One region of the Arthrobacter sp. NPDC092385 genome, then DNA from elsewhere that is predicted to be linked to it. Evidence: riboswitches for the same ligand, from Rfam matches in the RefSeq annotation. Region 1 holds a riboswitch; each other region holds the start of a gene.
The links. A riboswitch is a leader RNA that binds a small molecule or an ion and turns the genes downstream of it on or off. The one in region 1 is predicted to bind cyclic di-GMP.

Region 1 (9,927 bases):
AAGCGGTCGATACTGTCCCGCGATCTTCCGCCGTCGTTACCCTTGGGATGTGCCCATCCATTCGACTCCGGTAGATCCTGCCCAGCACCAGGGCGGCGGGGCGGCACACCCTGAGAGCGAGGCCCTGCCGGGTGCGGGCGCGTCCGGGACGGCGGCGCCGCTCCTCGATCCGGGGGTGCTCAGGGACATGGAGGGTGACTTCGCGGACCCGTCGGTGGTCGGGAGGTTCGCCCGCGACTTCTCCTCGACGCTCGAGCAGAAGATCGACCGGCTCGACCAGCGGATGCGAGCGGGAGATGCGAGCGGGACGGAGGACGCCGTCCTCAGCGTGACGACGTCGGCGGCCATGGCGGGTGCAGTCCGCCTGGGCCACGCAGCGCTCGCGACGCAGCGGCTCATCGCCACCGATGGCCTGGACGGCGCCCGGCGTTCGATGCCCCTGCTCCGCGCGTGCGCTGCCGATACCATCCATGCGCTGCAGGACCTGTATCCGGAACGGCCCTCGGAGTAGGCCGCTAGCGTGGGGCGGAGCGTCGGGGCATGATGCGGAAGCCGACCCCGCGCACCGTGGTGATCAGGTCGGGGTCTCCCTCGCTGCGGGCGAGTTTCTGGCGGAGGTTGGCGATATGCACCTCGATGGCGCGTTCGTCCGTGCGGCTGACGAAGTTGTACCCGCGGTAGTCGCCGCCGCGCGAGACGCGCACCAGTTCCTCCTTGGTCCGTACGGCGCCGTTGCTCCTCATCAGCTCGTGCAGCAGGTTGAACTCCGTCTTCGTGAGCGGCAGTTCCGCGCCGGAACAGGTCGCCGTGCGGGCCTCGCTGTCCACCACGAGGTTTCCGTTGCGCAGGAGGGTGTCGGAGCCTTCCCGGGGGCCGCTGCCGGCGCTGGGGCCCTGTGCGGCCACGGCGGGCGGGGCGGGCTGGGCTTGCGGATGGGCGGGGAGAAGGCGGGGGCGGCGGAGCATCGCATCGATGCGGGCCCTCAACTCGCGCGGGCGGAACGGCTTCACCACGTAGTCGTCCGCCCCGGCCTGCAGGGCGGTGAGGATGTCCGTCTCGTCGGCGCGACCGCTCAGGACGATCACGTAGCAGTCGGTGGTGGAGCGAAGCCGCCTCAGCACCTCGTAGCCGTCGATATCAGGCAGCCCGATGTCCAGGGTGACCACCACCGGGTGCTGCTGCCGGACGACATCGACGCCCTCCCGGCCCGTGGCAGCGACGCTCACCTGGAAGCCCCCCTGCTCGAGGACGGCGCAGACGAGGTTGCGGATGTCGAGATCGTCCTCGATGACGACGGCGGCCCGGCGCTCACCGGCAGGAAGGCTACTCATGGCCTGACGTCCCGTAGTGGCGCCGCAGCGCGCTCCAGGCGACTGGTGACGAGTGCCCCCGTACTGGCGGAACGCCCGGGGCGGAGACTGTATGGAATTGACCTGTCCTGGGCATACTCCGTGGACCTGTTCCCTTCGGCGGCCCGGCTGACCGCGTGGGTCCCGTGGCTTTGCGTCCCCGGCTTGCACCGGGTTTGCCATTGTCGGCGAGCGGCTGCTCGCCCGACGATACTAGCAATCTTGCCTGACACTTCAAGGACAGGACGTGTCGCGGCGGCGGGGGACTCTGCTGCGGCCCTGTCCACACCGTCACCTCGTCCCCGAGGCGGGCTGTCGCAGGAGGGCCGATGCGCGGCGCACCGCGTCGTCGACGGCCGCGAGCGCCGCCGAACCGTGGCGCCATTGCTGCCAGTACAACGGCACATCGACGTAGCCGTCCGGGTCCAGCGCGGTGAAGCCCCGTCCAGCGGGTTCATGCCCGAGCTCCAGCTCGGACACGAGCCCCCATCCCATGCCGAGGCGGATCGCTTCGGCGAACTCCTGCGCCGCCGGGACGTAGTGGCGGGGCGGGTCGAGGGCGCGGCGCGTCCGTGAACGGAGGTACTGGTCCTGGAGGTCGTCCCTGCGGTCGAAGACGATCACCGGGGCCTCACCGAGCTGCTCCGGTGTCGCGCCTCCACGGAACCACGCCTGGTGGAACTCGCGGGTGCAGACCGGGACGTAGCGCATGATGCCGAGGGAATGGGAGGAACACCCCTGCACGGGCTCGGCCACGGAGGTGATCGCGGCGGCAGCGGCCCCGCTGCGGAGCAGTTCGAGGGAGTACTCCTGGTCCTCCCGCAGCACCTCGACCTGCAGGGTCGCGGCGACCGGGGCCAGCGCGGGCAGCACCCAGGTGTGCAACGAGTCCCCGTTGACCACGATGGTGATGCGTGGGCGCTGCCCCTCGCCGCTCGCGTCGAGCTCCGCCGCGAGCTCCGCCGAGAGCAGCTCGAGCTGTCTCGCGAAGCGGACGATCGCCTCACCGGTCTCCGTGGGGCGCAGCGGGCGGGTCCTGGTGATGACAGGGCGGCCGACGGCGATCTCGAGCGATCGGATGCGCTGGCTGACAGCCGACGGGGTGACCGAGAGCGCGGCCGCCGCAGCCTCGAAGCTGCCCTCGCCCACAATGGCGGCGAGCGCCTTTGCCTGGGCGGGCTCGACGTGCTTCATAAGTACGTCTTACCATGCTGAAGAACCTTTAGCTGGCCTGAACCGCCGCCGGATCCTAGGTTGGTGGGGTGATCACCACCGCTGCCACCGGCCTCGCTGCAGGCCTGACCCTCATCGTCGCCATCGGTTCGCAGAACGCCTTCGTCCTGCGGCAGGGGCTTCTCCGGTCCCATGTCCTCCTGGTCGTGGTGGTGTGCGCCGTCTCCGACCTCGTGCTGATCGCGCTCGGCGTCGGCGGACTGGGCGTGGCCATCGAGCAGGCACCCGTGCTCCTCGAGGTGGTCCGGTGGGCGGGTGCGGCGTTCCTCGGCGGATACGCCGTTCTCGCGGCGCGGCGGGCGCTTCGGGGCGAGCACCTCGAGACCGCCGGCGGTCGCGCCACGTCGTGGAAGACGGCCCTCGGGACATGCCTGGCCCTGACGTGGCTCAATCCCCACGTGTACCTCGACACGGTGCTGCTGCTGGGGTCCCTCGCGAGTACGCACGGGTCGGAGGGGAAGTGGTGGTTCGCTGCCGGGGCGGGCCTCGGCAGTATCGTCTGGTTCACGGCTCTCGGTGCCGGGGCCCGTTTCCTGGCCCCCCTCTTCACGCGGCCCTGGGCCTGGCGGGTCCTGGACGCGCTGATCGCCGTCGTCATGCTCCTCCTCGCGGTGATGCTCGTCGCCCGGTAGCCGGAGGCCGGCCTCACAGCCCCGGCATCGGCAGGGCAGGGAATCGTTCCTGCCCGGCGCGTCGGCGTGCTCCCCGCAGCGGCTGCTACTGCTCGCCGTTGGCGCGTTCCTCGATCCAGTCCGTCGCCGCGTCGGACAAGAAGACGCCGTCGGGCCCGCGCTCGCCCATCCACCAGGAATCCGCGGCGATGAGGCCACCCGCGCGGCTGATATCGGCGACGACTTCCGGCGTCAGTGCATCCCCGTTGTTGGCGACGAGCCAGTCCCGCGTCTCCGGCATCACGTCGTTCCACCACTGTTCAAGATCCATGCCCGAAGTATGGCAGCCAGCGGTGGCGACATGCTGTCGGTGTCGACGCGCCTCTGCCCGGGCTTGTCCGACACCCCTGGCGCAGACCCACCGGATATCGTTGGGCGTGGACGGAACCAGTGAGGGGGCACTCCGCATGGCATGCAGTGGCTGCGCGACATCTTCGAGACTCGACTTCGAGTTCAGCATGGCTTTCCAGCCCATCTATGATGCGGTTGCCGGTCGCGTGTGGGGCTATGAGGCGTTGGTCCGCGGCCTATCGGGCGAGGGTGCTCTCGAGGTGCTGTCGAAGGTCGGGCCGGAGCAGAAGTACCGCTTCGACCAGGACTGTCGGGTCAAGGCGATCGAACTGGCGTCGCGCCTGTTTCCTGCAGGTGAGGATTTGAAGCTGTCCATCAACTTCATGCCGAACGCAGTCTACGAACCGGCTGCGTGCCTTCGGGCGACGCTGGGTGCAGCCGAGCGGTACAGCTTTCCGACGACGTCCATCATGTTCGAGTTCACGGAGGATGAGGAGGTGACGGACACCGCCCACCTCACGAATATCATCGCCGAGTATCGCAAGCATGGTTTCACCACCGCCATCGACGACTTCGGCGCCGGCCATGCAGGGCTGGGGCTCCTGGTCGAGTTCCAGCCGGACCTGCTCAAGATCGACATGAAGCTCATCCGCGGTGTCGACAGCAGTGCAGCCCGCCAGGCCGTCGTCACCGGCGTCGTGGGCATCGCCGACGAGCTGGGCATCACGGTGCTCGCCGAAGGCGTCGAGACGGAGTCGGAGTTCCTGTTCCTCACGGCGGCCGGCGTCCGCCTGTTCCAGGGATACTGGTTCGCGAAGCCGGCCTTCGAGGCACTTCCGGACGTGCATCGCTGGTCTGCCCCTGACGTCACCGCTGTCGCCTAGCGTTCGGGACGGCGCGGACCTGATCGCGGAGGCGCAGGCGTACCGTGGGCGGATGGCAGCCACCGAATCCCGTCAGCAGCACATCGTGAGCACCCTCGTCGAGGCCCATCAGGACCTCATGGGTGTCGACCCCCTCGCCTTCCGCGCGCGGTTCCGGAAGATGGCTGCGGATCCCTACGCTTTCTACCGCGGGAGTGCGTCCCTGTTCTACACCGACATGGCGGACCTCGAGGACAGCTGGGCGGACGAGCGCACCGGCCGGGTCTGGATCCACGGGGACCTGCATGCCGAGAACTTCGGCACCTACATGAGCAACGAGGGCCGGCTGACCTTCGACGTCAACGATTTCGACGAGGCGTATGTCGGTCACTTCTCCTGGGACCTGCGCCGCTTCGTCGCGTCGCTGACGCTGCTGTGCTGGCAGAAGGCCCTGCCGTCCGAGGCCGTACGGAACCTCGCCCGCACCTACCTCGAGGCGTACCTCGGCCGGGTCGCCGACTACGTGGAGGACGAACAGTCCGCTTTCGCCTTCGGGCTCGAGAATACGGAGGGCCCTATCCACGACGTCCTGCAGCAGGCCCGCGCCGCGCGGCGCACGCGGCTGCTCGACTCGCTCACGCTCATCGAGGACTACGAGCGCCAGTTCCGCGACGACGGCTCGATCAGGACGCTCGACGAGGATGAGCATGCCGAGGTGGCGGCGGCCTTCGAACGCTATCTCGGGACCATCCCCGACAGCGAGCGCTCGCGCCGCCGCGTCTTCTACCGGGTGAAGGGCATCGTGGGCAAGAAGGGCTTCGGGATCGGCAGCGCCGGCCTGCCGACCTACAACGTGCTGATCGAAGGATTCGACGAAGCGCAGGAGAACGACATCATCCTGACGATGAAGCAGTCGAACATCGCCGCTCCGAGCCGGATCGTGGACGACGAGCGCGTCCGCGGCTACTTCGCGGACGACGGGCACCGGGCCGTGATCAGCCAGCGCTCGCTGCAGTCCCACACCGATCCCTTCCTGGGCTACACCACCATCCGCGGCGTCTCGTTCGTGGTGTCCGAACTCTCCCCCTACAAGCGGGACCTCTCCTGGGACGACCTCACGGAGCCGGAGCAGATGCAACCCGTCCTCGAGGCACTGGGCCAGGCCACCGCGAAGATCCACTGCTCCACGGACGAGGACAGCGACCACGACCTGGTGCCGTTCCGCACCGAGACCGCCATCCTCGACGCCGTCGAGCGCTCGCGTTCCGACTTCATCGAGGACATCGTCGAGTTCGGTGAAGCCTACGCGGACACGGTCCGGAAGGATCACGCGCTCTTCGTCGACGCCTTCCGGGAGGGCCTCATCACCGCCGTTCCCGCTACCTGAGGAAAAGGAGTTGAGTCAAGAGGACTCAACTTCGTTTTGATCCTCGGCGCCTCCCCGCCTATACTTGAGTGCAGAACGCTCAATCTACGCGCCCGGCGGATGAGCGCCTCGCAAATCCCGGGCAGTCGAAAGGAAATTGCATGTCACGTGCAGTAGGTATTGACCTCGGAACCACCAACTCGGTCGTCTCGGTTCTCGAGGGTGGCGAGCCCACCGTCATCGCGAACGCCGAGGGCGCGCGCACCACGCCGTCGATCGTCGCTTTCTCCAAGTCCGGCGAGGTCCTGGTCGGCGAGATCGCCAAGCGCCAGGCCGTCAACAACATCGACCGCACCATCTCCTCGGTCAAGCGCCACATGGGCACCGACTGGACCGTCGCCATCGACGACAAGAAGTACACGCCGCAGGAGATCTCCGCGCGCATCCTCCAGAAGCTCAAGACGGACGCCGAGAGCTACCTCGGCGAGAAGGTCACCGACGCGGTCATCACCGTCCCCGCGTACTTCAACGACGCCGAGCGCCAGGCCACCAAGGAGGCCGGTGAGGTCGCCGGCCTGAAGGTCCTGCGCATCGTCAACGAGCCCACCGCGGCAGCCCTGGCCTACGGCCTCGACAAGGGCAAGGAAGACGAGCTGATCCTCGTGTTCGACCTCGGCGGCGGAACGTTCGACGTCTCCCTCCTCGAAGTCGGCAAGGACGAGGACGCCTTCTCCACCATCCAGGTCCGCTCCACCGCCGGTGACAACCGCCTCGGTGGCGACGACTGGGACCAGCGCGTCGTCGACTACCTGCTCTCGCAGGCCAAGGCGAAGGGCGCCGATCTGTCGAAGGACAAGATCGCCCTGCAGCGCCTGAAGGAGGCTGCGGAGCAGGCCAAGAAGGAACTGTCCTCGGCGACGTCCACCAACATCTCGCTGCAGTACCTCTCCGTCACGGCGGACGGACCCGTCCACCTCGACGAGCACCTGTCGCGCGCCAAGTTCCAGGACCTCACCAAGGACCTGCTGGACCGCACCAAGAAGCCGTTCCACGACGTCATCTCCGAGGCAGGCATCAAGGTGGCCGACATCGACCACATCGTCCTGGTCGGCGGCTCGACCCGCATGCCCGCCGTCGTCGAACTCGTGAGGGAGCTCGCAGGCGGCAAGGAGCCCAACAAGGGCGTCAACCCCGATGAGGTCGTCGCCGTCGGCGCCGCACTGCAGGCCGGTGTCCTGAAGGGCGAGCGCAAGGACGTCCTCCTGATCGACGTCACCCCGCTGTCCCTCGGCATCGAGACCAAGGGTGGCATGATGACCAAGCTCATCGAGCGCAACACGGCCATCCCCACCAAGCGCAGCGAGACCTTCACCACGGCGGACGACAACCAGCCGTCCGTCGCCATCCAGGTGTTTCAGGGCGAGCGCGAGTTCACCCGGGACAACAAGCCGCTGGGCACGTTCGAGCTGACCGGTATCGCCCCGGCTCCGCGCGGCGTCCCGCAGGTCGAGGTCACCTTCGACATCGACGCCAACGGCATCGTGCACGTGTCCGCCAAGGACAAGGGCACGGGTACCGAGCAGTCGATGACCATCACCGGTGGCTCCTCCCTCTCCAAGGAGGACATCGACCGCATGGTGCGCGAGGCCGAGGAGCACGCAGCCGAGGACAAGAAGCGCCGCGAGGCCGCTGACACCCGCAACGGCGCCGAGCAGCTCGCCTACTCGGTGGACAAGCTCATCGCCGACAACTCGGACAAGCTGCCCGAGGACGTCCGGACCGACGTCCAGGCCGACGTCGACGCCCTCAAGAAGGCGCTCGAGTCGCAGGACAACGACGACGAGGTGAAGTCGGCCTTCGAGAAGCTGCAGGCTTCGCAGTCGAAGCTCGGTGAAGCGATCTACGCGTCGGCCCAGCAGGACGCAGGCTCCGCCGCCGGGGCCCCGGCCGATGACCAGTCAGCCTCCGCAGGCAGCGACGAGGACATCGTCGACGCCGAGGTCGTCGACGAAGACACCAGCGAGAAGAAGTAGCCATGCCGCACCACGGAAATGAAGAAGAGCACCAGTCAGAGCCGGTGAGTTTTCGCGACAACCGGAAGATCGACCCCGAGACGGGCGAAGTCCGTGGGCAGCAGGACGACGCCGGCACTCCGGCCGCGGAGGAATCCGCGGCCGGAGGGCAGGCCGTACCCGCTGGCGATGCCTCCGAGGGGGATGCCCTGGCACAGGCCGAGGCCATCCTCAACGAGGCCGGCGCCGAAGGCGAGAGCAACCCTGCGGTCGACGTCGTCGCGGAGCTCCGCAACGACCTGCTCCGCCTGCAGGCCGAGTACGTCAACTACCGGCGGCGCGTCGAGCGTGACCGCGACGTCGCACGGGACCAGGCGATCATCGGCGTCATCAACTCGCTGATGCCCGTCCTCGACGACATCGACGCCGCACGCCAGCACGGCGACCTGGCCGAGGGCCCGTTCGCGGCGATCGCCGGCAAGCTCGAGAACGTCCTCAGGACGTACGAGCTCACCCGCATCGACGAGGTCGGCGTGGCGTTCGACCCGAACATCCACGAAGCGCTCATGCAGCAGCCGAGTGCGGACGTCGAGGCTGACAGCGTCAGCCAGATCCTCCGCGCCGGGTACCGCAAGGGTGAGCGCGTCCTCCGGGCCGCGCAGGTCATCGTGGCGGTTCCGGAGTAACTGGAACGCCGGGTGGGGCAGTCTTCCCGGGCCAACGAAATTCCTGAGCTCGCAGAGCTCGCTCGGGAATATTGAAGGCCCTACAGAAGACGGCCCCACCCGTCTTCCCCGAACTGACCGGTTGAGAGGAAAGGCCGGGAACTCGGGGTACGGCCGGACCCGTCCGGCCCCTACATCTTCAGCAGTACCTACGAAAGGAGACGCCAGTTGGCTAGTCAGGATTGGGTCGACAAGGATTTCTACAAGATCCTCGGTGTCTCCAAAGATGCGTCCGGTGACGACATCAAGAAGGCGTACCGGAAACTCGCTCGCAAGCACCACCCGGACCAGAACCAGGGTGACGCGGCGTCCGAGCGGACGTTCAAGGACGTATCGGAGGCCTATTCCGTGCTGTCCGACGCCGAGCAGCGCCAGCAGTACGACGCCATCCGCGCCATGGGCGGCGGAGCGCGGTTCTCCGCCGGCGGCGCTGGTGGCGGAGCCGGCGGCAGCGCCGGATTCGAGGACATCTTCGGGAACCTGTTCGGCCAGGGCGCGGCAACCGGGACGCGGCAGCGCACCGGCTTCTCGAACAGCAACCTGCCGCCGGAATTCGCGGACCTGTTCGGCGGCGGTGGAGTGGGCGGCAACGGATTCCCCGGCGGCTTCCAGTCCACGCGCCCGCAGAAGGGTGCGGACCGCACGGCCAGCACGTCCATCTCCTTCGCGGGATCCATCAACGGAACCACGATCGGCCTGCGCGAGCCCTCCGGTGAGCAGATCGACGTGCGCATCCCGGCAGGCATCCGCGACGGACAGAAAGTCCGGGTCAAGGGCAAGGGACAGCCCGGCCAGGCCGGCCCCGGCGACCTCATGGTCACCGTCAACGTCAAGGAGCACCCGTTCTTCAAGCGCGACGGCGACAACATCCGCGTGCAGGTTCCCGTCAGCTTCCCGGAGGCCGCGCTCGGCGCCCAGATCGAGGTGCCGACCATCACCGGCGAGCTCGTGAAGATGAGGGTCCCTGCCGGGACGCCGTCGGGCAGGACACTGCGGCTCAAGGGCAGGGGAGTGAAGACCTCCAAGGCCACCGGCGATCTCCTGGTGTCCGTCGACGTCGTCGTTCCGCAGAATCTGTCCAAGGAGGCGGAGGCCGCCGTGGAGGCGTTCCGTGCCGCGACGAAGGACGCCGATCCCCGCGCGGGGCTCGCCGCGAAGGCGCGCCTGTAACAGTACGTTCGAGCAACCGCCGGGAGCACCGGCAACGGAAGGAGGCAATGCAATGGACTACACAATGCCCATCTACGTCATCTCCGTCGCCGCCGAACTCGCCGACATGCACCCGCAGACGCTCAGGCAGTACGACCGGCTGGGCCTCGTGACGCCCAGCCGGGCGCCGGGGCGGGCACGGCGGTACTCGCAGAAGGACGTGGGCACCCTGCGCGAGATCCAGAAGCTGTCGCAGGAAGGGGTGTCC
Region 2 (9,927 bases), on a different contig from region 1:
GCTTGATCTCCGCCTCCGGAGCGCTGTCGGAGTCTTCGGGATCGTGGAGGGCGGCCGTCTGGACGAGGAACCGCTTGCCCTTCCCCGCGGCGTACTCCTTCGCGAAGTCGATCCGGGGAGCGCCGGGAGCCGCACCGTAGGTGCCCGCGAGCTGGTCCGCGAACTTTCCCGGTTCGGGCAGCACGGAGGTCGTGATCGCGCCGGAGTACTCGCGCGTACCCTTCGCGTCCGTGGTCGCGCCCTGCTCGTAGCTGCCGAAGTGGTACAGGGACAGGCCCACCCAGTCCACGGCGTCGTCGCCGGGGTAGTAGGGCCGGTAGGGGTCGTCGCCCTCGTCGATCAGGCCGTTGCCATTGGTGTCGAGGGCGGTGACGGTGCCGGAGCCGAGGCCCTCCACGGCGCCGTAGGCCTCGGTGAACGGGTAGCCGGCAGCGTACGACGGCGCCCAGACCATCGCGGCGGACGGCACCCGCGCGTGGACCTCGTCGGCCAGGGTGCGGAAGGCTTCGACGTAGGTGTCGGGTTGCTGGCCCCAGCTGAACCAGGTGCCGTTCATCTCCGGGGCGAAGCGGAGGAAGAACCCGGTGCGGAATTCGTCGCTGATGCGCCCGAGCGTGTCCGCGAGATGATCGGCGTCGTCCTCCGTCAGCTCGGCGAGCGGCTTCGACGGCTCGAGGGACACGACGGCGACGGCACCGAGGGACGCCTCCTGCCGGACCAGATCGATCAGGTCGCGCTCCGCGTCGGCATCGAGCGGGTAGGCGACCGGCCGGCTGAAGAACGACGGCGTGATCCCGGTGCGGTCGGCATACGCGCGGGCGTTGTCGACGGACCAGTCGAGCTCGGGCCCGAAGTACCGGCCCTCCGTCAGCCCGGTCGGATCCTCGACGGGCGTCCGGTCGTTTTCGGCGGTGGTGGCGGGCAGGACGGCCGTGGTCGCCTGTGCCGGCGTGACTCCGGCCAGGAGTCCCAGCGCCAGCGTCACCATCAGGGTCAGGCATGCCGTCCACTGCTGTCGCCCCCGACGGGGAGCCGTCATCCCTTCGCTTCCTGGCGGGCCTTCGCCTTCGCGATGTCCGCCTGGTAGTGCTCGTAGCCCCGGTAGCGGACGGCCTCGATGATGACACTGAAGATGACGAGGTCGAAAATGACCCAGACGATGTTGACGGACGTCCCGAGGATGTCCGCCTGTCCCATGAGCATGCGGACGACGCCGACGATCACGGCGGCCACCAGCAGGCCCATGGCCCAGAGCTGCGGCTTCACGAGGTCCCACCGCAGCGTGTTGTCCTGCTGCAGGGTCTTGGGGGTGACGGCGAAGTCGAGGCTCCGCCCGAGGTACACGTTGCCGAACGCCGAGGTGATCGAGCGGATCCAGACGGGGAACAGGGCGAGCGAGTACTGCTGCCCGCGCCACGTCTTCACGCCCTTGCCGACCACGGCGAACAGCAGCTGGTTGACCAGCAGGAACGGGATCAGCCGCACGAAGAACTCGGTGCTGATCGAGTTGACCGGCAGGATCCCGAACAGCAGGTAGATGATCGGTGCCGCGATGTAGACGAGCGCTGCGAAGCCGGACAGGTAGCTCCACATGGTGGCCCAGTACATCAGCTTCTGGGCGATCGTGAGGCCCTTCTGCGCGAACGGGTTCTCGCGGAACATCACCTGGATGGTCCCCTGGCCCCAGCGCAGGCGCTGGGTCAGCATCGAGTTGAGATCCTCGGGCGCGAGCCCGTCGGCCAGCTTCTCGTGGTGGTACGCGGATTCCCAGCCGAGCGCATGCAGGCGCATGCACGTGGCCATGTCCTCGGTGACGGAGATGGTGGCCATCGGCATCACGGCCTGCGCCTCGCCACTGCGGTCGGCGTTGACCGATTCGATCAGGACGCGGACGGCGTCGATCGCGGCGAGCGGGGACCACGAGCGCTGCGCCAGCTGGTCGAGCGCGGCGTCGTCGACGACGGCGAGGCCGGGGGTGCTGGCGGAAGCGTCCTGCAGCCCGGCCTCCAGGCCCTCGATGTCGAGGTCCTCGAGCGAGGCCAGGTCCTCGTGGAAGGCCGCGATGTCCGCAGCCACGAGTCCGCGGGTGACAGCCACGACCCGCTGCTGGAACTCGTAGGTGACCTCGGAGATCCCGTCGCCCTTCCGCAGGCGGCGACGGACCCTGCGCAGGTCCTTCGCCACGAGGTCCAGGGCCTCGCCCACGCGCTCGTTGTGCGCGCCCAGGTTCTTCTTGGCCCTCGCGATGACCTTGTCCGAGGTCTTGAGCGCCTTGTGCAGAGCGAGTTCGATCTCCGTCACGTAGCGCGTGACGCCGAGCTGCATGAGCGCCTCGCGGCGGATGATGGCGTTCGAGCCGCAGAAGAAGGCCGCGTTCCACCCGTCCTTACCCTGCTGGATGGGGCCGTAGAACAGCGGTGCCTGGCTGCCCAGCGGATCCGAGTCCGGCACGTTGATGAAGACCTGCGGCGTCTGCACCAGTGCCATCTTCTCGTTGGTGAAGTAGCCGAGGGTCTTGTCGAGGAGGAGCGGATCGGGGATCTGGTCGGCGTCGAGGATGACGAGGAACTCGCCGTCCGTGGACATGAGTGCGTTGTTCAGGTTGCCCGCCTTGGCGTGCCGGGGCATGTCCTTCCAGTCCGCGGAGCGCGTGATCCACCCGATGCCCTCGGCTTCCGCGGCCTCGCGGACTTCGGCGCGGTTGCCGTCGTCGAGGATCCAGGTGTTGTGCGGGTAGCGGATCTTCTTCGCTGCGCGTGCGGTGGTGAGGACGAGGTCCAGCGGCTCGTTGTAGGTGGTGATGAAGACGTCCACGGTCAGGCCGGGCGGGGCCTCGGGGGCCTGTCGCTTCCGCAACCTCCACACCGTGAAGCCGAAGAGCAGGGAGTCGATCAGGGAGTAGGTCTCCGCCAGCACCAGCGGGATGGCGATCCACCAGGCGTCCCAGTTGATCGAATAGAGCCACCGCCACGCGATGTAGTTCAGCCCCAGGACGGCCGTCACGAGGACGATCGCCCGGATCAACAGCGTCCGGCCGCCGAACGAATCGTCCTGCTTGTCTCGATGTCCGTCATCGACGGACAGATCATCTGGTGACATGATCCCCATGCTTCAGCACACTCCACTTCCTGCTTCCGTGCGCGCGGGCACTGCTGCGGTGACTTGTGTGCGCCGGGCCGGCCGCACTGAGACGCTCACCGGGTCCGCGGGGACCATGAAGCATTAAACCAAGGTACCCGAGTGGAGGCATGGCGTCCGCCGGGCGGCGGGAGTGCGTCAATATTGAGCAATACCTGCGCTTATGGAAGGTCCTTCCGGAAGGGGCATGCGGGAGGATTGACGTGTCGAGGGACCTGCCACCAGGACCAGCGGCACCGCTGGATGCACCCGCTCAGCGATAAGGGCAAAACCGGTGCGAACCGGTGACGCAAAGCCACGGGACCCACGGGGTCAGCCGGGCCATCGAACAGCAAAGGTCTCAGCCATGCCTCCTTCGACCCTGTCGTCCCGTGCCCGCCGAGGGATGTCGGGCGGCCGGAGATCACTCCTGGGCGCCGCCCTGGCGGCCGTCCTGCTGATGGCATCGGTCCCCGGGCCCGTCACGGCCAACACCACCCCACTGGCCGTAGATCCCGGACCGGTGGGCGACTTCGCCTGGAAGGGCTTCAACTGGGAGAAGCGCCGGTCGAACGGCGCCCCGAACTACAACCAGCAGTTCGCCGCCGCCAACGTGAGTAGCCCGGACGCCAATGGCCACGTGACCATGACCCTCTCCAATCCGACCGGGGAGTCGACCATCGGCGCGGAGTTCAACACCACGCGGCACGGCTTCGGCTACGGCACCTACAGCACCACGATCGAGAAGGACCTCACCACGCTGCAGAAGGAAGTGGTGTGGGGCTGCCTCTTCACCTACGACCCGGCCGTGGCGCCCGGTTTCAACGAGATCGACCTGTGCGAGGCCAGTTCGTGGGGAGGCGGCAGCATCAACAACCAGGTGTGGCCGATCACCCAGGGCCACGGCTACTGGTTCGATGCCAGCAAGCCGCCAGGGGTCGGCAACGATACTGCGATCTTCGACGTCACCAGCCATCTCGTCCTGACACACCGGTTGATCTGGGAGCCGAACAAGCTCACCTTCGAGACCTTCGCGGGGGAGGGCTCCTCCGGGACGCTGCTCAAGCGCACCGTGAAGCAGGGCGAGAACGTGCCCGAGCCGGCCCGCGAGACGATCCACTTCAACCTCTGGGTCACCGGCGGCGGGGGAGGCGACCCGGCGCATGTGAAGCCCGAGAAGGTCGTCATCCGGGACTTCTCCTTCATCCCGGCCGGGGCCGGGCCCGTGGTGACGACCCCGACGCCGAGCCCGACGCCGACCTCGACCCCGACTCCGACCCCGACTCCGAGCCCGACGTCGACCCCGACGCCCACTCCCGCACCGGCCACTCCCGCGATCGCCCTGACCGCGACGAGCACGAAGGTCCGCAGCGCCACCTCGACCACGCTCACCTGGACGGGCGCCACGGGCTCGACCGTGACGCTCCTGACCAACGGAGTGCGGACCCGCATCGCCAATTCGGGCCGTTACACGACGACCGCGAAGGGCACCTCCGCGAGATACCAGGTGTGCGACGCGACGCGCTGCTCGCCGGTCGTCATCGCAACCCGGTAGCCCGCCTGTTCGGCCGGCTCCAGGCAGCGCTTCCCGAGGAGGTCCCGCTCAGCGCATCTTGGCGTAGCGCCTGGCCTGGCCGAGCGCCTCGCGCATGCCGTCCGCGTCATGCACCGTGCCGTAGCCCGGGGTGTCGCGCTGGAAGCGCCAGCCCTCCGCGAGGGACCCGGCGTCGACGGCGTCGAAGCCGAATTCGTCGAGGAGTTCCACCACGGCCTGCTTCGCGTCGGAGTCGTCACCCGCGATCGGCAGGGCCCGCCGGCCGGGGGTGCCGGCAGGCGTGCCGTCGGTGGTGAGCTGCTCGAAGTGGATGTTGTTGAACACCTTCACCACCGAGGAGCCCGGGAGGCGTCGCTGCAGGAGTTCGCTCGTCGTCGTGCTCTCGTCGTCGAGCTCGGCGATCCGGCCGTCGCGCTGGGGGTAGTAGTTGCAGGTGTCGATGACGAGCTTCCCGGCGAGCGGCTCCACGGGAACGGAGCCGATGTCCTTCAGCGGGATGGTGACGACGACGACGTCGCCCTCCGCGGCCGCCTCCTCGACGCTTCCGGCGCGGGCGCCCTCACCGAGTTCTCCGACGAGGTCCTGGAGCGTCTCGGGGCCGCGGGAGTTGCTCATGACGACCTGGTCGCCGCGACCGACAGCGAGGCGCGCGAGTTGCGAGCCGATGTTGCCGCTGCCGATGAAGCCGATGGTGCTGCGCCTGGCGCCTGTCCGGTCTGTCGTGTTCTCAGTCATTCCCACCACAACCTCCCCGGCCGGTGGTTATTCCTCAGGTGCTCCGCGCGTCGCCCGTCCAGACGTAGAACTTCTCGGGACGTCCTGCCGAACCGTACTGCGGGACGATCCGCGCCTGTCCCCGCGACACGAGGAACTCGAGGTAGCGCCTCGCGCTGACCCGGGCCATGCCGAGCCGTTCGGCGACGTCGGACGCCGACGTCCCGCGCCCGTGGCCGCGGAGGTCCAGCATGACGGCGTCGAGCGTGGGCGCGGAGAGTCCCTTCGGCGTCGTGACCGTCCTGGCCACGGCAATGCCCGACGGCGCGCTGCCGCGGCCCGCGCCGGTCCCCGCCGCGGTGCGCAGGAGCCGGTCGATCCTGCCCTGGTCCAGCGACGCGGTGCCGTCCGTGGCGTGGGAGTCGAGGTCGCGCCGGTATGCCACGTAGGAGTCCAGCCGCTCGTTCAGCACTGCGGCGTTGAAGGGCTTCACGAGATAGTGCAGGACCCCGCCCGCAACAGCGGCCCGCACCGTCTCGAGCTCGCGGGCAGCGGTGATGGCGATGACGTCGAGGGGCTCGCCCGGCCGGTTCCGCAGGGCGCGCAGCACCTCGATCCCCGTCATGTCCGGCAAGTGGATGTCAAGCAGCACGAGCCGGGGCCGCAGGTCCTCCACGAGTTCGAGCGCCCGCGCGCCCGTGTGCGCTGCGCCGACGACGTCGAACGCCCCGTGGGCGAGCAGGAACCCGGTGTGGATGCCGGCGACCTGGTGGTCGTCGTCGACCACCAGGGTGGGGATCGGCGCGGGAGCGGAGGAATGCGTCGCGTCGGTCATGGCACCTGCAGGGTGGAACGGGGGACGTCGAGGAGCGACGGCGCGAGCCAGACGGTGAACTCGGCGCCGCCCAGGCCGGAATCGTCGACGACGACGTGCCCGGAGCGGCGCCGCGCTATCCGGTCCACCAGGGCGAGGCCGAAACCCCGCGTCCCGGTGGAGCCGCCGTCCTTCGTCGAGTAGCCGGAGGAGAAGATGCCGTCGATGTCCTCCGGTGCGACACCGGGGCCGTTGTCGGACACCGTGACGCGCACGGCGTCGTCGGCGGTGTCCAGCTGGACGAGGACCTGGCCGTCGGCGCGACCGCTCCCGGTCACGGCTTCCATCGCATTGTCGATGAGGATGCCGAGGATGGTGACGACGTCGGTCGTGCCGTCCGGATCGAGTGTCGACGTGTCGTCGGTCCTGAGCGTGATGCCCTTCTCGGAGGCGATGGTGCTCTTGGTCATGAGCAGGCTCGCGGCGTCGGGGTCCTTGATGCCCGGCGCTATGGATCCCGAGACCAGCGAGCCGCCGTGCCCCGACCGCGAGATGAAGTCGACGGCCTGCTCCGTGCGGCCCAGCTCGAGCAGCCCGGAGATGGTGTGCATGCGGTTGGCGAACTCGTGCGCCTGCGCCCGCAACGCCTGCGTGGCGTCTCGTTCGCCGTCGAGGTCGGTGAGCAGCTGGTACAGCTCGGTGCGGTCACGGAGGATCATGACGCGCCCCACGCGCGTGCCGTCCACCAGGGCATCGGACGTGCGGGCGAGGAGCACACGTTCGCCGGACAGGACGGTCTCGTCGGTGTCGGCGGGGTCGGTCAGGAGACGGGCGAGGGCGGGCTCCATCACGTCGGCCGCCGGCCGGCCCGTCGCTGCGTCGCCGAGGCCCAGGAGCCTCTTCGCCTCGTCGTTGAGGAGTGCTATCCGGTGGTGCTCGTCGACGGCGACCATGCCCTCACTGATGCCGTGGATCATGGCGTCGCGCGTCTCGAGGAGGGAGGCGATCTGCTCGGGCTCGAGGCGGTAGATGCGGCGCCACACGAGCCGGGAGATCCAGATTGCCCCGGCGGAACCGACGAGCGCGGCGACGATCAGCCAGGCCAGCAGGCGGGGGAGGTCCTCGTAGAGGTCGGCGTCCAGTTCGGACTCCAGCGTGCCGACGGATGCGGTACCGATGATGCCGCCGTCGTCGCCGTAGATGGGCACCTTGACGCGCCAGGATTCGCCGAGCGTCCCTGTCTGCGTGCCCACGAAGATGTCCCCGGAGAGGGGGATGGACGGATCGGTGGAGACGAGCGCCCCGATGAGGTCGGGGTTCGGGTGGGAGTAGCGGATGCCGTCCTCGTCCGTGACGACGACGTAGGTCACGCCCGTGGACTGGCGGATGAGGTCGGCGATCGGCTGGATCGTCGCGCTCGGATCCGCCTGGTCGAACGCCTCGACGACGGAGGGCAGCTGCGCCACCGACTGGGCGACGCCGACCATGCGGTCCTCGTACTGCTCGCGGATCTGCAGCCGCTGCATGGCGACGGCCGTGGACCCTGCCACGGCGACGATGACGAGCACGATGGCCAACTGCAGGAAGAACAGCTGCGATCGAAGCGACATCGTTCGGATCATCCTCTTAGTGTGACACGCGTTCCTCCGTCACATCGGGCCGCTCCTGGTCTCGTTGCCCGGTTCGAGCACCATCAGGAATCAGTGGGGTCCCACTGCTTCCCGCCCGGCTTCTGCTTACCGGCGGCCTCGGAGCCTGCCTGGCCTCCGACGGCCGACCGACCGACCGACTCGGCCATACTGGGTAGATGAGATCCCTGTTGATTGTCCTGGCCCTTGTCGCTCTCGTCCTCCTGATCGTCGGGGTCGCCGTCGAGACACTGAAGTTCCTGCTCTATATCGGGCTGATCGTGCTGGTTGCGTCGGCCGTCCTGCTTCTGCTCCAGCGCGCTCGATCCCGAGCGCAGCGATAGGAGACGGTGCGGTCGGCGTGACCCGCTAGCAGCCCCGCTGGGCGCCGGCCGGGACGCAGGGGGCGGGCTCTCGACTTCCTCGCTGGGTCACGGTCGGCCATCGATCCTGTCACGGAACAGCAACCGTCGCCCCGATCGGGCGCTTCGGCCGAACACGGTCGTTAGTGTGGAAACGGTGAAATTCTCCTCCCGCACCGCCACACAGCCAACCCAGCCCGCCATGAGATCAAGGCTCGGCAACACGCTCTACGGAGCTTTGATCGGCCTCGTGGAGCTCGTCCCGGGGGTTTCCGGCGGCACCGTCGCACTCGTCCTGGGTGTGTTCGACCGCTTGGTGGCGTCGGCGAATCACCTCATCGGTGGTCTGGTGCAGCTCGCCGTGCAGCGTGACCGCCACAGCGCAGGACGTCGTCTGGCCCGAGTCGAGTGGGCGCTGGTCCTGCCGCTGGCCGTCGGTATGTTTCTCGCCCTGTTCATCCTCTCCAAGCCCTTGCACACCTTCGTCGACACGCAGCCGATGATCTCCAGTTCCCTGTTCCTCGGGATGGTGTCGGCGAGCCTGCTGGTGCCCATCACCATGGCCCGGGAAGCGGGCCCCTCGACCGCGATCTCCAGACTCGGCGGGTCCGTCGTCGTGCTTGCCGTTGCAGCTGCGGTGTTCCTCCTGCTGGCTCTGCCGTCCCTTGAGGTGGAGAACCCACCCGGGTGGGTCGTCGCGCTCAGCGGGTCGGTCGCGGTCTGTGCCCTGGCCCTCCCCGGACTCTCGGGTTCCTTCATCCTGTTGACCTTCGGCATGTACGAGCCGACGCTCGAGGCGGTCAGCACACGCGACGGTGGATACCTGGCGCTCTTCGGCGCCGGTGCGGCTTTCGGACTCGTCTCCGTGGTCCAGGTCCTCGCGTACCTACTGCGGGCGCATCGGCGCGCAACCCTCCTGGCCGCCACGGGGCTGATCCTCGGCTCACTTCGAGCACTGTGGCCCTGGCAGGACGGCAGCGCACTCCTTCCACCCGGCGACGCATGGGCGGGGCCGCTGCTCGCATGCCTGGGCGGTGCGGCCCTTGTGCTCCTGCTCTGGTGGCGTGAGCGCCGGTCCGTGCCGACCGCAGCCTCGGTGACGCCGTCATGAGTCATGGGACCGACGCGCAGGAACCTCGCGGAGCCGGCGGCGAGGAGCAACGCGGAGCCACGTCCTCCCAGGCGATGCTGGACCGGATCCGCCGTGGAGCGGTGCTCTCGGCCCTGACGACGACCACCGCCATCCTCGGGCGGGCGCTCATCGTCGTGATCGCGGTCGTGGGACTGATCTACCTCCTGTCCACCCTGTGGGTGATCGTCCTCCCGCTCGTCCTGGCCCTCCTCCTGGCCTCGATACTCTGGCCCCTCAACAGGATTCTGCGCCGTATCCTGCCCGATGCAGCAGCCGCGGCACTCTCGGTTCTGGGCCTGCTCGCCGCAGTGATCGGAGTGGGCTGGACCGCCGCAGCCCTCTCCGTGGACGGGGTACGGGACCTCTCCAGCCAGGCGGTCGACAACGTGCGAAACCTCGGCGATCTCGCGGAATCACTACCCTTCGCCGTCCCGGACGTCGATGAGCTCCTCACCTCGGCACTGGCCTGGCTGCAGGACAACGTCGGCGAGATCCTGTCCCAGGTCTCCTCCGGCCTCGGTACGGTCGGATCCGTGACAGTGACGGTGCTGTTGGCGCTGGTCCTCACCTTCTTCTGCCTCAAGGACGGGGACCGTTTCTCCCGG
Region 3 (9,927 bases), 130 kb from region 1:
CGGTGCCGCCAGCTGGTTCGACCACCCGTGGAAGAACTGCTGGTTACTTTCTTAGGGCACTTTATTAGGCAAGTCAAGTAAGTACCGGACATTAGGATGGCAAGGATGGACACCACCGGGACCCGCCCTCTTCCTGCCGAACGCGACGCCCGGAGCCGCGGACTCGACATCCACCTGGTCCGGAGGAACGACGACGGCACCTTCGCCGAAGCTGCAGCGGCACAGGGTCTCACGGGTGCGGACGGGGTCAAGACGATGGTGGCGAAAGTCAGCCGCGGCACCACGGTCTTCATCCTCATCCCGGGAACCCGGCGTCTCGACTGGTCCAAGCTCCGTGCGCTGCTCGGGGTGAACAAGGCGTCCCTCGTGGAGCCGGACGCGGCCCTCGAGATCACGGGGTACGAGCCCGGAACCATCACGCCGCTCGGCAGCAGCAAGGTCCTTCCGGTCTACGCCGACGCGCGCATCCCGGGGCGCCGGATCGGCATGGGCTCGGGATCGCAGGAGTTCCTGCTGTTCACCGACGCCGACCCGCTGCTGGCGTCCCTCGGAGCCGTCGTCGGGGACATCACCTCGTAGGCAGTCCGGCCACCTCGCTCACCCCAGGGTGCGGGCGTAGCAGACGGACCGGGTCTCGCCGGCGTACGCCCCGAAACCGGGAATGCGGCGATAGCCCTCCCGTTCGTAGAACCTCATCGCATCGGGTTGCTCCGTGCCCGTCTCGAGCAGGAGCTCGTCGCATCCCACAACCCGGGCCTCCTCCTCGATCCGCCTGAGGACCGCCGTGGCAACGCCCTTTCCTCGGTACGCGGGGCGCACGTACATGCGCTTGACCTCCCATCCGCCGTCGCCGAGCGGCCGCAGGCCACCGCAGCCGACCGCAGCACCGTCGGAGGTCCGAGCCACCACGAAGAACGGCACGTCGTCCACGGTGGGCGGCCGTCCCGGCTCGTGGTCCTCGCTGCCGTAGCGCACGTGCAGTTCCGCCTGCTGCGCGTTGCGCAGCGCCTCGGCCTCGGGCGCGTCGAAGGACACCTGTTCAAGAGTGAGCTGCATAAGGGCGTACATCCTCGCAGGATCGGCGATTGGTCTCCTTTTATCCTCGCACCGGGAGGGGCCTGGAGGACGGGCGCGGCCGCCCCTGCTCTATCGCCCGGACGGTAACCGTACTGACTTAGGCTACTGAACAGAGTGCATCGAACGCAGGAGGCCTCGTACACATGGAGGGACGGGTGGTCTTCGCTGGAGACAGCGTCACCGATTGCGGGTGGCGTGGGGATTCCGACGGTCTCGGCCATGGCTGCGTACGCCTCCTGGCAATCGCGCACGAACTGGCAGGGTGCAGTGTGCGGAATGTCGGGAAGGGCGGGGACCGGCTGCAGGACCTGGAGCGGCGATGGCGGAGGGATATGCTCGGCGCGAGACCCGACGTGGTCTCCGTGATGATCGGCATCAACGGCACCTGGCGGTGTTTCGACAGCGGAGAGGAGTCCGGGATCGAGGAGTTCCTCGGTCGGTATCGTGCCCTCCTCTCCGGGAGGCCGCGAGGCCGATCCTCCACCCGCATCCAGTGCTGAGCTACCATTGACCGTGATTGAAAAGACCCGCCGCCGCGAGTCTTCCCGGGGCAGAATCATGGACCTGATCCGCTCCAGCGGACCCATCAGTCGCGTGGAACTTGCCGAGAAGACCGGGCTGACCCAGGCCACCATCTCGACCCTCGTGCGCACGCTCCTCACCGAGGACATCATCGTCGAGTCCGGCCGCGGCGAATCGACGGGCGGGAAACCCCGCATGTTCCTCGAGCTCAATCCGGCCTCCCGACTCGGCATCGGAGTGCACATCGGGCAGGACTACATCACGTACATCATCGCCGACCTCCGCGGACATGTAGTCGGCAGGCGCCGCGTCGAGGGTCCGGGCGATACGTCTCCCCTGACGGTGGTCAGCCGGATGACCAGGGATATCGAGGCCCTGATCGCCGACTCGGGCGCGGACCGCAGCAGCATCGTCGGAATGGGAATCGCTACACCCGGTCCTCTCGATCGCACCGCGGGCACCCTGCGCAACGCCCCCTCTCTGGAGACGTGGAGCGATTTCCCGATCCGCCGGGCGTTGGCCTCGACCACCGGGTTCCACTGCGAGTTCGACAACGATGCCACCGCGGCCGCGATCGGGGAGTACTGGCTCGGCGCCACCGAGGGCTACGCGAACTACGCCTCGGTCTACATGGGCTCGGGTATCGGCTCGGGCATCGTCATGGACGGCACCATCTATCAGGGCGTGAGCTCGAACGTCGGCGAGATCGGCCACGTGACGGTCGATGCCAAGGGCCTGCAGTGTCCGTGCGGCAACATCGGATGCCTGGAACTCTATGCGAGCCCGAGGATCGTCGTCGCCCAGGCCGCGGACGCCGCCGCACGGGGTGACCTCGACATCCCTTTGACGGGCGTGATCTCGGAGGACTTCGCCGCCTTGGGCACCGCAGCGATGAAGGGGGATCCGACGGCGCTGCGACTGATACAGGACTCGGCCCACTACGTAGCGAGCGCGGTGATCTCAATGGTGAACCTCCTCGACCTCCAGCTCATCGTCCTCGCCGGGAGCGCCTTCTCGAGTGCCGGCGGCTTCTATGTGGACATCATCAGGGAAGCCCTCTCCCGACGTGCGATGGCGCGGGCGATCCACCCCGTGGAAGTCCGCCTGTCCGTCAACGGCAACGATGCCGCAGCACTCGGTGCGGCAACGCTCGTCCTCCAGGATCGGCTGTCGCCACGAACCCTGCGCTCGGTGTCCTTCGCCTGAGCAGACTCGGCGCCTGCGACGGCACGCCGGATGCTGAGGGCGGCCCTACAGCGTGATCAGGGCGTCGATGATCTCCCAGGTCTCCGTCCGCGTCGTGTAGTCCACCCGCACATCGATCATGCGGATGGTGCCGGTGGCGTCGACCACGACCACCGTGGGGAACGGGATCGCCGCAGTCCGGTCCATGTTGGACCCGGCGACGTCGATTCCGAGCGCGGCCCGGGCGCGCATCGATTCCGCGCTGGGCACGGTCACGATCCCGAGGTGTCCGGCGAGCGCATTTCCCTCGTCCGAGTACAGCGCGAAGTTCAGGCCGGCGTCGCTCGCTGTCCGCAGGGAGATCTCGGGCGCCTGCGGACTGATCGCGATGAGCCGGGTCCCGAAGGCCTCGACGACCGGACGCAGCTCGCGCTGGTAGGTCTGCAGGGCGATGCTGCAGTACGGGCACCACGAGCCGCGATAGAACACGATGATGGCGGCTGCAGCTCCGAGCACGTCACCCAGCCGGGTCCGATGCCCCGTGGTGTCGAACAGGACCGCATCGGGAAGCCTGTCGCCGACGCCTGCGATCCCGCTCGGGAGCCCGGCCCGGCGGAGGTCCTCCTGCTCGCGCGCGAAGACCGCGGCGAGCACCGGACCGACCTGCGCCGCGAAAGTGGAACTGTATTCGTCCACCTGCGCTGCGATGGTATTCGTGAATGCCGGTCTCTGCTTCATTCGTTCCCCTCAAAACCCCCCGGCCACAGGAGCCGTGAACCCGCAGCAGAACCCATTGTGGTCCAGGCCACGGCAGATTCCCAGCACTACGCCCGAGATCGGCGAAACCGATGGCGTGCGGCCGCTCCTACGCCCTGGGTACTCCGTACCTGCGCAAGACCTGCATCAATCCTTCGTCATCCTTCGGCTCGTCCCGAGCTCATGGCGGTAGGCCGCGCCGCACAATGGAAGAGGCCCCGCGATCCGGCGGGGACCAGGACGCCCGGGCAACCGCCCGGCGGACAAGGGCAAACCCGGTGCGAGCCGGAGACGCAAAGCCACGGGACCCCTGCGGTCAGCCGGGCTACCGAACCAGCGAGGCGCCGATCATGCTTCTACTTCCAGGGAAGTCCGCATCCTTTCGCGATGTACGCGGAACCACAGCGCGCCTGCTCCTCCTCGTCACGGCGATGGTCGTCCTGATGGTCGGCCTGGCTCCGCCGCCCGCCCAGGCAGCAGCCACCATCGCACTCAGCAGCACGTCAGGAGCAGCCGGCACCACGGTCACGGTGACGGGCTCCGGCTTCCCCAAGCGGACCAAGGGAACGGTCGTCGCGGGGACCACCCGGGTGGCCATGACCACGACGGCGTCGGGTACGTTCCAGGCCTCGATCGTGGTTGCGGGGTCCGTGACCATCACGGCAACGGCCGGAAGCGCCACTGCGAGCGCGTCCTTCGCCGTCGTCGAACCCGCTCCTGTCTCCACGGAACCCAGGAGCATCCGGTTCGGCGTGGGGACCAACGGCGGCCCGGCGGCCGGCGGAGAGCTCGACGAGGTGGCAGGCATCGCCGGCGAGGCCCCCTCGATCGTGCTCTCCTACAAGGACTTCAACCAGCCCGCACCCATCGCCGAGCTCGATGCCGTCCGCGCCCGTGGCGCGGAGACGCTCCTGACCTGGGAGCCGTGGACGTGGGGAGGCGGCGTCTCGCAGCCCGCCTACTCCCTCGACCGCATCGCGGCGGGCGACTTCGACGCCTATCTGCGCGAATGGGGTATGGCGCTCGGACAATGGGGCCAGCCCGTGTACCTCCGCTTCGCCCACGAGATGAACGGGGACTGGTACCCGTGGGCGGAGGGTGTCAACGGCAACGGTGCGGGCGACTACGTCGCGGCGTACCAGCACGTGCACGATGTCGTGGCATCGACGGGCGCGACGAACATCAGCTGGGTCTGGAACCCGAACGTGCCCTACTGGGGCTCGACGCCCCTGGACCAGCTGTTCCCCGGCGCCGGCTACGTCGATCTCGTGGCCCTCGACGGCTACAACTGGGGTACCTCGCAGTCCTGGAGCACCTGGCAGGAACCCCAGGCGCTGTTCGGGGAGGGCATCGCGCAGCTCCGCCGGCTCGCACCCGGCAAGCCCATCATGATCGCCGAGACGGCTTCCTCGGAACTGGGCGGATCGAAGCCCCAGTGGATCAGCAGCCTCTTCAGCTACGTCTCCGCGCAGCAGGACGTGGTGGCCCTGGTCTGGTTCCACATCAACAAGGAAGCCGACTGGCGCATCAACAGCACCACCGCGTCCGCGGATGCCTTCGCGGCAGGTCTCGCCGCCCGTCGCTGACGTCCGCACGCGCCGGGCACGCACGGACACGCCGGGCACGCACGGGAGGGGCCGGGCACGCCGGGCACGCACGGACACGCCGGGCACGCACAGCACGCACGGGAGGGGCCGGCGGCGTCACCCGGAGGAGGCCCTCAACGGCTGGCAGCGTGGACACCACCAGGTGCGACGGCGGCCGGGGTCGCCGGGTACCTCGCCCCTGACGAGCACCGTGGTCCCGCACCTCAGGCACGGCTTCCCGGCCCGGCCTGCCACCCAGTGCTGCTGGCCCCTGCGCGTGTTCCCCGTGGTGACCTGGTGGGCGTTCGGCTGCAAGGCGGAGAAACGGAGGCATCGGGCCCCGAGAGCCACCAGCGCGGGGACGTCGACGTCCGCCAACGCGGTGTCCGGATGGACGCCGCGGAGGAAGCAGAGCTCGTTGGCCCAGAGGTTCCCGAAACCCGCGATGTTGCGCTGGTCGAGCAGGGCAGCAGCGACGCGCTCCCCCGGGTCCCGGCGGAGCCTGCGGATCGCCTCGTCGGCGGACCAGTCCTCCCGCAGCGGGTCCGGCCCGAGGTGCCCGACGACGTCGGTCTCGCTCCGGGTCGGCAGCAGGTCGACGACGGGGAGGTCGAGTCCGTACGCCGTCGGCCCGTCCTGCACCTCGAGGATCACGCGTGCATCCGGCAGCAGTCTGTGCGGCAGCTTCCTTCCCGCGGCCGTGACGGTCCAGGACCCCTGCATCAACAGGTGCGTGTGGAGTGTCAGTCCGCCGTGGAAACGGGTCAGCAGGTGCTTGCCGTGGGTCGCGTGGTCCGCCACCCGCATACCGTCCAGGACGTCGGTGGCATGGGCCGGAACACGGAGGTCCCCCCGCCTGAGCGTACGGCCGTCGAGTGATCTCCTGAGCCGCGCGGCCAACCGGAAGACGCTGTCGCCCTCGGGCATGCTGCCTCCCCTGTCTGGTCCTCGATCCAGGAGAAGGCTAGCTCCCACCACCGACGCTGGGCCCGCCCGGGGCGGCCCGCGAGGGCAGGGCCCGCGCGATCCGGCTTCCCATGGGCGGTGTCCCCGTCGCGCTGTACAACCACACGGAGCGGGAGGCGAAGAACACCTCGGGGTAGGGCACGGCGGCTTCCGTTATCCACATGCGGTCGATACTATTTCCCTTTGCCGGGTACCGCCCGGCATGCGTGGTCTAGAAGCGGGCCCGGCACCAGTGTCCACGTCGTATCACCGAACAGGCCCCCATGAATACCAGACTGTCGCCGTCCGAGGACTTCCCGGAAGACCTCACCACCCTCGACCTGCCCGAGGTCGAGGTACTGAACAGCAAGCTCCACCGCGAGCTCGACTACGAGTACGCCCGTGATGGCGAGCCGTCCCTGGAGACCGAGATCCGGCACGAGGAAGTAACCGAGGAACTGGACCGCCGCGACCAGCAGCCGGAGTCATCCCCGGTGAGTCCCGACGTCGTCGAATCCGCCCGCCGCTCCTCCTGAGGAACGCACCCCGGCCACCAGGAACAGGCCTGCCACGACCGCGCACGCCAGCATGACGACGGCGGTGGGCACGGGCGAGGACAACCCGAACGCGCCGGTGGCCGGGGCCAGTACTGCCGCGGCGACCATGTTGGACGCACCCAGCACGGAGGCGGCCGTACCCGCACGGAGCCCGTGATGCTCGAGCGCGGTGGCCTGCAGTGCCGGGTTCACCAGGCCGAACGACGTCGTGAACCCCATCACCGGAGCCATGAGCCCCCAGACGCCCAGCTGCGGGGCGAGCCCGACGCTCAGCAGCAGGACGACCGCGCTGATGACCAGGGCCACGGCGCCGATGCGGACCGCGAGGACGGGTGACGTGCGCCGGGCCACGAGCCCGCCGACCTGCGCGCCGACCACCATGAGGGCGCCCTGCGCGCCGAACAGCAGGGCATACCCGGTGGGAGTGAGCCCGAAGACTTCCTGGAGCAGGAAGGCGCTGCCCGCCATGAAGGACATCATCGCGGCGAAGAGGAGCCCGCCCGCCACGGCGACCGAGCGGAACCGGGCGTCCCCCCACAGGTTCCCGTAGTCATTCCGCAGGCGCACGCCCTGCCGCAGCAGGCGGCGGTCCGGCGTGTTGGTCTCGTTCCGCAGCAGGATCACGCCGGCAACGCAGAGCAACACGATGCCGTAGCCGAGGAGCACCCAGAACAGACCCCTCCACCCCACCACCTGCAGGAGCTGGGCGCCGAGTGCGGGCGAGGCGACCACGAAGACGCCCGAGGCGATGGACAGGCGTGCGAGGAATACGAGCAGTTCCTTGCCGCTGTAGAGATCACGGACGATCGCGAGCGCGATCACCGCACACGCCGCCGAGCCCATGCCCTGGAAGGCCCTGCTCGCGATGAGCCATTCCAGGGACGGCGCGAGGGCACAGGAGGCGGTCGCGACGCAGTACACGAGGATCATCACCGCGAGCGGACGGGCCCGTCCGATGGCGTCGGAGAGCGGACCGGAGGTGAGCTGGCCGAGTCCCATCCCGATGAAGGCCCCGGTCAGGGTGAGCTGGACAGCGGATTCATCCGCACCGAACTCCCGTCGGATCGCGGGGAAGGACGGCAGGTACAGGTCCATGGTGAGTGGCCAGATCACCTGCAGCATCGCCAGGGCGGTCACGAGGAGCAGGACGCGCGGGCGGCGTCGCGAGCCGCCGTCGCTCCCTTCGCGGACCGGAACTTCTCGCACCCTCTGTTCCACTGACACCCCTCTGACTTGGATAACGCTTTCCCGTCCCATCATCCTGCACGCTCCGGACGAACGGTAGGGCTGATCGGACGCGCATCCCCTCTACAGCAGGCCCGGCTCGGAAAACTTCCCTCGCCGCTCCCGGCTGCGTGGTCTAGATTCGAATGCATCGCAGTCCACCGAAGGGAGAACGGCATGAAGAACAAACTTGTCTTCACGGCAGGTATGGCCGCTGGCTACGTCCTCGGCACGCGGGCGGGCCGGGAGAGCTATGAGCAGATCAAGACCAGGGCCCAGCAATTCTGGAACAGCCCGAAGGTGCAGGACCGTGTGTCCTCCACCACCGGCACCATCAAGAGCAAGGCCCCCGAGCTTCAGGACTCCCTGAAGGGCGTGCTGAAGAAGCGCGGATCGGGGAGCGACGACGGCGCGAAGGCCCCCCAGGACCCCGGCCTGGACATCGGCGCCAGCGGTGACCTCCCACTGGATGTCCCGCCGGTCGTCACCGCGATGGACACGGGAAGCACCGGGCCCACCGGCCCGAGTGGCGGCGACCCGCGCCACGTCGAGGAGACACCCTTCCAGGCGCAGGATGAGGCAACCCGTCCCGACGTCGGCAGGTAGCGGCACGTAGGGCGGACCGCCAGGCGGAGGAGGGCCCCGGCCGAGCCGGGGCCCTCCTGCGTCCGGCGCAGATCGCGGATCGGCGGCAGTCACACGCCTTCGCTGACCGCCTCCTCCGCCTCCAGGCACACCTCGCAGTCCTCCTCGACGAGCAGGGCGTTGACGGCGACCGCGACCCGGTAGGCATCCCCTGCCGCGGGCACGAGCTGGGCAGCAGGATCCGCGGCGTTGCCGACGGCCCACACCCGCTCCACGGAGGTTCGCCCGATCTCGTCGGTGGACACGCAGCCGTCGTCGCGCATGTCGCACCCGAGGGCGTCGATCAACGGAAGGCCGGCGTCCGCCCCCGGCTCGCAGAACACTGCCGAGCACGGGACCACGGAACCGTCATCGAGGCGGAGCCCCCTGACGGGCCGTGGCGCATCGTCGTCCGCCGGCCCGAACGCGAAACCCTGCACGCGTCCCTCGGCGATGCTGACGCCCCGGTTGCGCAGGCGGCGCTCGTCGTCCTCGGACAGCGACCCGAGCGTGTGCGGGAAGAAGGTGACGTCGTCGGACCACTGGCGGACCAGGAGTGCCTGGTGGATCGAGGTGGGAGAGGACCCCAGCACGCCGAGGGCCTGGTCCCGGACCTCCCAGCCATGGCAGTACGGACACTGCAGCAGGCCGTGCCCCCACGCCTCCCTCGCCCCCGGGACGTCGGGGAGGACATCGCGAAGGCCCGTGGCCAGGACGACGTGCCGCCCCTGGACCGACCCGCCGTCAGCAGTGCCGACCGACCACCCCTCCGGTATCCGCCGCGCCCCCTCGGCACTGGCGTCGACGAATTGGACCCCGTACGGCCCGAGGTCCTGCCGGGCCAGCGCGACGAGCTGCTCCGGAGCGGTTCCGTCCCTCGTGATGAACCCGTAGGCGGCATCGGCCGGAGCGTTCCGCGGCGTGCCCTGATCGATGACAACCACGTTCCGCCGTGCCCGTCCGAGGACGAGCGCCGCGCTCAGGCCCGACACTCCCCCACCCACGATCACGACGTCGTACATTTCCTGCCTGTCCATTCCTCCATCGGACCATGTGGCGCGCTCCCCCGCCGCCCCGAATTGGTGCTTGCGGTCAGGCGACCGGTCCTGTGGGGTCCCGGTCGTCCGCGGGCAGGCCCAACGCGGCGACGAGCGAGGCGAAGCGAGCGTTCCCGGCGAGGTCCTCGACGAGGACGGCCCTGCCGTCGGCGTCGGCCAGGGGAATCCGCCAGTTCGGGTACTCGTCGTTGGTGCCGGGCTGGTTCTGGGTCCGGCGTTCCCCGACGGCGTCGGCGAGGGCTACTCCCAGCAGCACCGACGGGGTCTGGGCGATGAAGGCGTGCAGCGCCTCGACGGTCTGCTGGACACCGGCCGGTTCGTCCGTCAGCAGGTTCCGCTCCCGCAGGAGCGAGAGGAACTTGTCCTGCACGGCGCGGTCCTCGGCCTGTTCCT

Region 2: another riboswitch for cyclic di-GMP. It lies ahead of ACIQCY_RS06315 (hypothetical protein); the one in region 1 lies ahead of ACIQCY_RS01545 (response regulator transcription factor).
Region 3: another riboswitch for cyclic di-GMP. It lies ahead of ACIQCY_RS00900 (glycoside hydrolase family 26 protein); the one in region 1 lies ahead of ACIQCY_RS01545 (response regulator transcription factor).

Annotation. Positions count from the first base shown of each region.
Region 1 is NZ_JBIVQL010000001.1:305,245-315,171, forward strand. Features, by position in the region: gene ACIQCY_RS01540 (hypothetical protein) at 50-511, shown strand; gene ACIQCY_RS01545 (response regulator transcription factor) at 516-1,331, opposite strand; cyclic di-GMP riboswitch class I at 1,466-1,540, opposite strand; gene ACIQCY_RS01550 (LysR family transcriptional regulator ArgP) at 1,641-2,543, opposite strand; gene ACIQCY_RS01555 (LysE/ArgO family amino acid transporter) at 2,612-3,214, shown strand; gene ACIQCY_RS01560 (hypothetical protein) at 3,300-3,524, opposite strand; gene ACIQCY_RS01565 (EAL domain-containing protein) at 3,712-4,428, shown strand; gene ACIQCY_RS01570 (DUF2252 domain-containing protein) at 4,481-5,794, shown strand; gene dnaK (molecular chaperone DnaK) at 5,935-7,806, shown strand; gene ACIQCY_RS01580 (nucleotide exchange factor GrpE) at 7,809-8,471, shown strand; gene ACIQCY_RS01585 (DnaJ C-terminal domain-containing protein) at 8,679-9,680, shown strand; gene ACIQCY_RS01590 (heat shock protein transcriptional repressor HspR) at 9,733-9,927, shown strand, end outside.
Region 2 is NZ_JBIVQL010000003.1:277,149-287,075, forward strand. Features, by position in the region: gene opgC (OpgC domain-containing protein) at 1-1,039, opposite strand, end outside; gene ACIQCY_RS06310 (glycosyltransferase) at 1,036-3,099, opposite strand; cyclic di-GMP riboswitch class I at 3,393-3,467, shown strand; gene ACIQCY_RS06315 (hypothetical protein) at 3,485-4,672, shown strand; gene ACIQCY_RS06320 (NADPH-dependent F420 reductase) at 4,721-5,407, opposite strand; gene ACIQCY_RS06325 (response regulator) at 5,442-6,221, opposite strand; gene ACIQCY_RS06330 (ATP-binding protein) at 6,218-7,810, opposite strand; gene ACIQCY_RS06335 (hypothetical protein) at 8,008-8,172, shown strand; gene ACIQCY_RS06340 (DUF368 domain-containing protein) at 8,393-9,301, shown strand; gene ACIQCY_RS06345 (AI-2E family transporter) at 9,298-9,927, shown strand, end outside.
Region 3 is NZ_JBIVQL010000001.1:177,478-187,404, reverse strand. Features, by position in the region: gene ACIQCY_RS00925 (aminoacyl-tRNA deacylase) at 106-579, shown strand; gene ACIQCY_RS00920 (GNAT family N-acetyltransferase) at 598-1,056, opposite strand; gene ACIQCY_RS00915 (GDSL-type esterase/lipase family protein) at 1,221-1,577, shown strand; gene ACIQCY_RS00910 (ROK family protein) at 1,591-2,805, shown strand; gene ACIQCY_RS00905 (peroxiredoxin-like family protein) at 2,851-3,522, opposite strand; cyclic di-GMP riboswitch class I at 3,799-3,873, shown strand; gene ACIQCY_RS00900 (glycoside hydrolase family 26 protein) at 3,891-5,126, shown strand; gene ACIQCY_RS00895 (DNA-formamidopyrimidine glycosylase family protein) at 5,244-6,053, opposite strand; gene ACIQCY_RS00890 (hypothetical protein) at 6,091-6,255, opposite strand; gene ACIQCY_RS00885 (hypothetical protein) at 6,356-6,607, shown strand; gene ACIQCY_RS00880 (multidrug effflux MFS transporter) at 6,557-7,834, opposite strand; gene ACIQCY_RS00875 (hypothetical protein) at 8,030-8,458, shown strand; gene ACIQCY_RS00870 (NAD(P)/FAD-dependent oxidoreductase) at 8,548-9,513, opposite strand; gene malQ (4-alpha-glucanotransferase) at 9,569-9,927, opposite strand, start outside.